DNA from 2 places in the Pannonibacter sp. CBAS1226 genome. Region 1 is predicted to be linked to the other one. Evidence: predicted binding sites of a transcription regulator. Region 1 holds the regulator's gene; the other holds the start of a gene.
What was found. Region 1 encodes HrcA, which represses chaperone genes, less so after heat shock. Its sites were predicted from a motif close to GTTAGCACTCNCNNNNNGNGAGTGCTAAC; they were not measured.

Region 1 (3,932 bases):
AGCTTGCGGTGTGCCATGGGGTGCCTCACAGGATGGACATCTTCTGCAGGTCGATCAGGCGGCCGATGCCGCTGCGGGCGAGATCCAGCAGGGCCTTGAACTCTTCCTCGGAGAAGGGTGCGCCTTCCGCCGTGCCCTGGATCTCGACAATGCCGCCAGTGCCGGTCAGCACGAAGTTGGCGTCGGTCTCGGCAGCCGAATCTTCCTCATAATCGAGGTCCAGCACCGGGTTGCCCTTGTAGATGCCGCAGGAAATGGCGGCCACATGGTCCTTCAGCACCGGCTTCTTGACGATCTCGCGGGCGCGCATCCATTCGATGCAGTCATGCAGGGCCACCCATGCGCCGGTGATGGCAGCCGTGCGGGTGCCGCCGTCGGCCTGGATCACGTCGCAGTCGATGGAAATCTGGTTTTCGCCGAGGGCTTCCAGATCGACCACGGCGCGCAGCGAGCGGCCGATGAGGCGCTGGATTTCCTGCGTGCGGCCCGACTGCTTGCCGGAGGAGGCCTCGCGGCGCATGCGCGTGCCGGTGGCGCGCGGCAGCATGCCGTATTCGGCCGTCACCCAGCCCTTGTTCTGGCCGCGCAGCCAGGAGGGAACGCGCTCTTCCAGGCTGGCGGTGCACAGGACGTGCGTGTCACCGAACTTCACCAGGCAGGAGCCTTCGGCGTGCTTGGACACACCACGCTCCAGAGTGACGGACCGCAGCTCACCGGCGGCGCGTTTGGACGGACGCATATCTGGCTCCTGACTTGAAAATGGCCGGTGCGGCGCACTGGCCCACAGATCTTTCCGCGCTTGTAGCCCTGAGACCCGAGAGCCGTAAAGGCCTGCTTGCACTCTGCGGCCATTTTGGTCCTATATCTTGCAGAAGAGCCGTGAATTGCCAGAAGCTGGCAGAGCACGAAACCCGGCAGAGGATGAGGTTGGATACGTGAGCCTGACCGATCTGGACAAGCGGTCCCGCGAGATTTTCCGCTCCATCGTCGAGACCTATCTGGACACCGGCGAGCCGGTCGGCTCGCGCAATGTGGCGCGCGGCCTCGGCATGTCGCTGTCACCGGCTTCCGTGCGCAACGTGATGGCCGATCTGGAGCATCTGGGGCTGCTCTATTCCCCGCACACCAGCGCCGGGCGCCTGCCCACCGAAACGGGCCTGCGCTTCTTCATCGATGCGCTGCTGGAGGTGGGGGACCTTTCACAGGAGGAGCGCGAGCGCATCGACGTTCAGGTGCGCGCCTCCAGCCACACCAAGGGCACGATGGAACATGTGCTGACGGAGGCGAGCCAGCTTCTGTCGGGGCTTTCCAGCGGCGCGGGCGTGGTGCTGACCCATAAGCAGGATGTGCGCCTGCGCCAGATTGAGTTCATCCGCATCGAGCCGCTGAAGGCCCTCGCCGTTCTGGTGGGGGAAGATGGCTCGGTGGAGAACCGCATCATCGACCTGCCCGCCGGCCTGCCGCAGTCGGCGCTGATCGAGGCGGGCAACTATCTCAATGCCCAGATCCAGGGCCGCACCCTGTCGGATGTGCGCCGCGAACTGGAGCGCCTGCGCGAGGCCAACCAGGCCGAACTGGACAGCCTCACCCAGAAGATCGTCGAGGCCGGTCTTGCGGTCTGGGCCGGGGAGGGCGGCGAAAGCGACACGCTGATCGTGCGCGGCCAGTCCAACCTGCTCACCGATGTGGATGTGGCGGAGGATCTGGAGCGGGTGCGCCTGCTGTTCGACGATCTTGAAAACAAGCGCGACCTCATCCAGCTGCTCGGGCTTGCCGAAAAGGGCGACGGGGTGCGCATCTTCATCGGTTCGGAGAACAAGCTGTTCTCGCTGTCCGGCTCGTCGCTGGTGGTCTCGCCCTACCGGGACCGGGAGCAGCGCATCGTCGGCGTTCTGGGCGTCATCGGCCCCACCCGCCTCAACTATGCCCGTGTGATCCCGATGGTGGATTACACGGCCCGCCTCGTCAGCCGCATGCTCGGCTGACGGGCTTTTCAGACACAGACAGGATCCGTCATGTTTTCTCCCGCAGAGCTGGAGCGCTATGCCCGTCACATCGTGCTGAAGGAGGTGGGCGGGCCGGGCCAGCAGAAGCTGAAGGCCGCGCGCGTGCTTGTCATCGGCGCGGGCGGGCTCGGCGCGCCGGTGCTGCAATATCTTGCGGCGGCGGGTGTGGGCACGCTGGGCATCGCCGATGACGACACGGTGTCGCTCTCCAATCTGCAGCGGCAGGTGATCCATGACACGGAGCATCTGGGCGAGCCGAAAGTGTCGAGCGCGGCCGAAGCGATTGCCCGGCTCAACCCCAATGTGACCGTGGAGCCGCATCCGGTGCGGCTCGCGGGCCACAATGCCATGCAGCTGGTCCAGCGCTATGATCTCGTCATCGACGGATCAGACAATTTCGCCACGCGCTATCTGGTGTCCGATGCCTGTTTCTTTGCCCGCAAGCCGCTGGTGACGGCTGCCGTGGGGCGCTTCGACACCACCATCACCCTGCTGAAGCCCCATGAAACCGGCGCGGATGGCACGCCCAACCCGACCTACCGCTGCCTCTTCCCGAAGCGGCCGGCGGAGGGCCATCTGCCCACCTGCGCCGAGGCCGGCGTTCTGGGGGCGCTGACGGGTCTTGCCGGGACGCTGCAGGCGCTGGAGGCCATCAAGGAGATCACCGGCATCGGCACAGGCCTGACCGGGCGGCTGCTGATGATCGACACGCTGGCCATGCGCTTCGAGACCATCAACTACCGCCGCTCGCCCGCCAATCCGCTCAACGGTGACAATCCGAAGACCTGGGCGGAGCTGCTGGAAGAGGCGCACTGATCCTTGAAAAGCAAAGGCCGCAGCCCGGAGGGTCTGCGGCCTGAAGCTGTCTTGAAGACTGCGCCGGATCAGTTCGGAACCGGAGCCGCTTCCTGGTTCGCCATGTTCTGGCGGTAGAGCTGGGCGAAGTCGATCGGGTCCAGCATCAGCGGCGGGAAGCCGCCGTTGCGGGTCGCATCGGCCAGGATCTGGCGTGCAAACGGGAAGAGCATGCGCGGGCACTCGATCATGACGAAGGGGTGCAGGTGCTCGTTCGGTACGCCGTTGATGCGGAACAGGCCGCCATAGACCAGCTCCACGTTGAACATCACCATGTTCGGGCGCTCGGCCTTGGCGCTCAGCGACAGGACCACATCGAAATGACCATCGGCGACCGGCTGGGCGCTGACGTTCACCGAGATGTCGAGCTTCGGCTGTTCGCCTTGCTGCAGCGAGCGCGGCGCGTTCGGGTTCTCGAAGGACAGGTCCTTGATGTACTGGGCCAGGATGCTGAGGCCCGGTGCTTCGCCGCCCTGTGCATCGCTGCCCTGCGCCGCGGCGCCACCTTCGTTGATGTCCGTCATCTGTCTCGTATCCGTCTTTCAGTTTCAGGCCCGGCAGAATGCTCCGGGCCATCAAGCGGCAAGCCGGTGCCCGCTCGTCGGTCGCAGAACACCATCTGGACTGGCTGGCTAGCACGCGAACACCTGTTCACACAAGAGGCCAGGGCATACAAGAGGTGAGGGCACACAAGAGGAGAGGACTTGCCACGGCACGGATTTCGGCTCAGTTAGAAGCCATGAGCAACCCAGTTGAATCCGGTTTCATCCTTTCCCACCGCAGGCTCAGCCTGGATACGCTGGTGCGCCTGCGCTGGCTGGCGGTTGCGGGCCAGACCGTGGCCCTGCTCGTGGTGCAGCTGGGGCTGGGCTATCCGGTGCCTTCCGCGCCTGCCTTTGCGCTGGTCGCCTGTTCGGCCTGGCTCAATGTGTTCCTGAAGATCCGCTCCCCTTCCGCCAAACGCCTGCCGGACTGGGCGGCGGCCGGGCAGCTGGCCTATGACATCCTGCAGATGAGCGGCCTGCTGTTCCTGACCGGCGGCCTTGGCAATCCCTTCGCCTTCCTGCTGCT
Region 2 (3,932 bases), on a different contig from region 1:
CGCCTTGAAGGCTTGTCGTGCCGAGACCGAGATTCTGGCCGGTCGACTGATCATTGATCACGGCGAGATTGACACTCGTGATCGCGTCTTCCCGGATCACCTCGCCCAGATTGGATGAGGCCTTCATGATGTTGTAGGTCCAGGTGGACTGGGTCTTGAGAACGTCGGTAAGAGACATGGACTGCTCCCTGCGCTGGTCTGTCTCTTGCCTTGACGCAGGCAGGGCAGGGCGCGTGAGCATCCCGCCTCACTTCAGCGGAAACATCTCGTACCAGGGCCGGGCGCCCGCATGCCGGGCCTCCTCAAGCGTGACGATGGCCGGGCGGAGCGTCAGCCGGTTGCGGTTGAACAGGAAGTCCTGCATCCGCCGCGCATCGATGAACAGGCAGCCTTCGTTCATGCGGTGCTCTGGCCCGGTAAAGCTGGTGTAGAGCACGAAGACCGGATGCACGTGCCGGTGGCCGTGTGAGGCGGCTTCTGCCGCCGCGATCAGGCTGCGGATGCCGTCAACCTCGAAGGGAAAATAGCTCAGTCCCAGATGCCGCTCGCGCTCCAGCCGCAGGGCGCGCACCAGATAGTGCCGGTCCTCCAGGCTCCACGCCCAGCTCGCCCCCAGATCCTCCGCAAGGCCGGGGTCCTCCTGCCAGGCTGTCACCAGCCCGATCTTGGCCGACCGCGTCATCTGGTGGATCGTCACCAGATTGACCGTCGTCAGAAACGGCTCCGCCACATGCGCCCCAAGATGGGCGGTGGCTTCCATGAAGTCCGAGGTCCAGACCGACCTCTCGGCGAGAATTTCCTGAATATTCATGACCATCCCGGCCCCAACTGCCCTGCCTTGAAGGACGCTTGCGGGGGAGGGATGTGAATATAATCCGGTAGGGGATTTGTGGGCGGCCATGCAAAAAGGGCGGCCCGAGGACCGGCCTTTCCGTATTTCGAGGCTGATGGACTTCTTAGAAGTCCATGCCGCCCCCCAAACCCGCGCTAGCGGGTTCAAGACTTAGTCTGATGGGCGGCCATGCAAAAAGGGCGGCCCGAGGGCCGCCCTTTCCGTATTTCGAGGCTGATGGACTTCTTAGAAGTCCATGCCGCCCATGCCGCCCATGCCGCCGCCCGGCATTGCCGGAGCGTCCTTCTTGGGCAGCTCGGCAACCATGGCGCCGGTGGTGATCAGCAGACCGGCGACGGAAGCGGCGTCCTGCAGGGCAGTGCGCACGACCTTGGTCGGGTCGATGATGCCGGCTTCGATCATGTTGACATAGGTCTCGGTCTGAGCGTCGAAGCCGAAGGAGACGTCGTTGTTCTCCTGGATCTTGCCGACGACGATCGAGCCTTCCACGCCGGCGTTCTCGACGATCTGACGGATCGGGGACTCAAGAGCGCGCAGGACGATCTTGATGCCGGCCTGGATGTCAGCGTTGTCGGAGGACAGCTTCTCGACAGCAGCCTTGGCGCGCAGGAGCGCGGTGCCGCCGCCCGGGACGATGCCTTCTTCGACGGCCGCACGGGTCGCGTTCAGGGCGTCGTCGACGCGGTCCTTCTTTTCCTTCACTTCGATCTCGGTTGCACCGCCAACGCGGATGACGGCGACGCCGCCAGCCAGCTTGGCCAGACGCTCCTGCAGCTTCTCGCGGTCGTAGTCCGAGGTGGTTTCCTCGATCTGCGCCTTGATCTGTGCAACGCGGCCAGCGATGTCGTCCTTGGAGCCAGCGCCATCAACGATGGTGGTGTTTTCCTTGGAGATGGAGACCTTCTCGGCGCGGCCGAGCATGTCGAGCGTGACGCTCTCCAGCTTGATGCCGAGGTCTTCGGAGATCACCGTGCCGCCGGTCAGGATGGCGATGTCTTCCAGCATGGCCTTGCGGCGGTCGCCGAAGCCCGGAGCCTTGACGGCAGCGATCTTGAGGCCGCCGCGCAGCTTGTTGACGACGAGGGTCGCCAGAGCTTCGCCTTCGACGTCTTCAGCGATGATGAGGAGCGGCTTGCCCGACTGCACCACAGCTTCGAGAACCGGCAACATGGCCTGCAGGTTGGAGAGCTTCTTCTCGTGCAGGAGAATGTAGGGCTTCTCCAGTTCGGCGAGCATCTTCTCGGCGTTGGTGACGAAGTACGGGGACAGGTAGCCGCGGTCGAACTGCATGCCCTCGACGACTTCCAGCTCGGTCTCGAGAGACTTGGCTTCCTCGACGGTGATCACGCCCTCGTTGCCGACTCGCTGCATGGCTTCGGCAATGTCCTTGCCGACCTGCACGTCGCCGTTGGCGGAAATGGTGCCGACCTGAGCGACTTCTTCAGAGGTGGTGATCTTCTTGGAAACCGAGACCAGGTACTTCACGGCTTCGGCAGCAGCGAGGTCGATGCCGCGCTTCAGATCCATCGGGTTCATGCCGGCGGCAACAGCCTTGGCACCTTCCTTGACGATGGACTGGGCCAGCACGGTGGCGGTGGTGGTGCCGTCACCGGCGATGTCGTTGGTCTTCGAGGCCACTTCGCGCACCATCTGGGCGCCCATGTTCTCGAACTTGTCTTCCAGCTCGATTTCCTTGGCAACCGACACACCGTCCTTGGTGATGCGCGGAGCGCCGAAGGCCTTGTCGAGGACCACGTTGCGGCCCTTCGGGCCGAGGGTCACCTTGACAGCGTTTGCGAGGATATCGACGCCACGCAGCATTTTTTCGCGGGCATCAGCACCGAACTTTACGTCCTTGGCAGCCATTTTATCGTCTCACTCTAATTTGGGTTGATGTCAGTGAAATCCGGAGGTCCGCCTGATCAGGCGATCACACCCATGATGTCGGATTCCTTCATGATCAGCAGGTCTTCACCGTTGATCTTGACTTCGGTGCCGGACCACTTGCCGAAGAGCACGCGGTCACCAGCCTTAACGTCAACCGGGATCAGTTCGCCGTTGTCCTTGCGGGCACCAGCGCCGACGGAGACGACTTCGCCTTCCTGCGGCTTTTCCTTGGCGGTGTCCGGAATGATGATGCCGCCGGCGGTCTTCTCTTCGGAGGTTACGCGACGAACAACGACACGGTCGTGCAGCGGACGAAACGTCATTTGGCTCTTTCCTCTCATGCGGCGTGCCCCCATATGAAGCAGCACGCAATCCATAATGTTGATGGCTCGAGAGATCGCGGGTTGCCCCGCGTCTTGTTAGCACTCCTCAACAGCGAGTGCTAACAGCCCCCGATTTAGGAGCGCCTGCGGGCCTTGTCAATGCCGGACCAAACGAAAAAATCCTCCGGCTGATTGGCCGGAGGACTCGGGTTTTCGGACTTTCGGGGGTCTTGCGCCGCTCTGCCTGCGCTCACATGGCGGCAGAACGCTCCGACCAGGACTGCTTCTTGCGGTAGATGGTCGAGGGGCTGATCTCGAGCGCTGCAGCAGCCAGTGCGATATTGCCGTCAAAGGCATCCAGCGCGTCCTCGATGATCCGCCGCTCCTGCGCCCAAAGGGGCTCTATGGCAGCCAGCGGCCGGGCGCCGCGTGCGGGGCGGCGGCGCTCGCGGGCTTCATCGCTGCCGAGCCGGGCGCGGGCCGAGGCCTCCCGGATGAAATGTGGCAGCATGTCATAGGTGACCGCCGTGCCGTTGTTCATCACCACGATCTGCCGGATGGTGTTTTCCAGCTGGCGCACGTTGCCGGGCCAGGCATAAGTCTCAAGCCGCGCTTCCGCATCGGCATCAAAGCCGCGGAAGGATCTGCGGTCCTCTCCGGCAAAGCGGGTCAGGAACTCCAGTGCCAGCGGCAGGATGTCCTCGCGCCGTTCGCGCAGGGGCGGCAGATGCACGGGCAGCACGTTCAGCCGGTAATAAAGGTCTTCGCGCAGACGGCCTGTTGCGACCTCCGCCAATGGATCGCGGCTGGACGAGCACATGATACGCAGGCTGGACGGCGCGCCGTCCTCCGGCTTCGCCAGCCCCTTG

Region 2: the regulator HrcA is predicted to act here: its motif matches at 3,159-3,187, upstream of groES (co-chaperone GroES).

Annotation. Positions count from the first base shown of each region.
Region 1 is NZ_JBVOUO010000005.1:286,096-290,027, forward strand. It holds gene rdgB (RdgB/HAM1 family non-canonical purine NTP pyrophosphatase) at 1-17, opposite strand, end outside; gene rph (ribonuclease PH) at 26-739, opposite strand; gene hrcA (heat-inducible transcriptional repressor HrcA) at 936-1,985, shown strand; gene AC0CMF_RS16035 (HesA/MoeB/ThiF family protein) at 2,016-2,822, shown strand; gene secB (protein-export chaperone SecB) at 2,891-3,385, opposite strand; gene AC0CMF_RS16045 (ActS/PrrB/RegB family redox-sensitive histidine kinase) at 3,601-3,932, shown strand, end outside.
Region 2 is NZ_JBVOUO010000002.1:9,294-13,225, forward strand. It holds gene AC0CMF_RS07080 (hypothetical protein) at 1-178, opposite strand, end outside; gene AC0CMF_RS07085 (hypothetical protein) at 248-811, opposite strand; gene groL (chaperonin GroEL) at 1,079-2,719, opposite strand; gene groES (co-chaperone GroES) at 2,776-3,063, opposite strand; gene AC0CMF_RS07100 (sigma-54-dependent transcriptional regulator) at 3,314-3,932, opposite strand, start outside.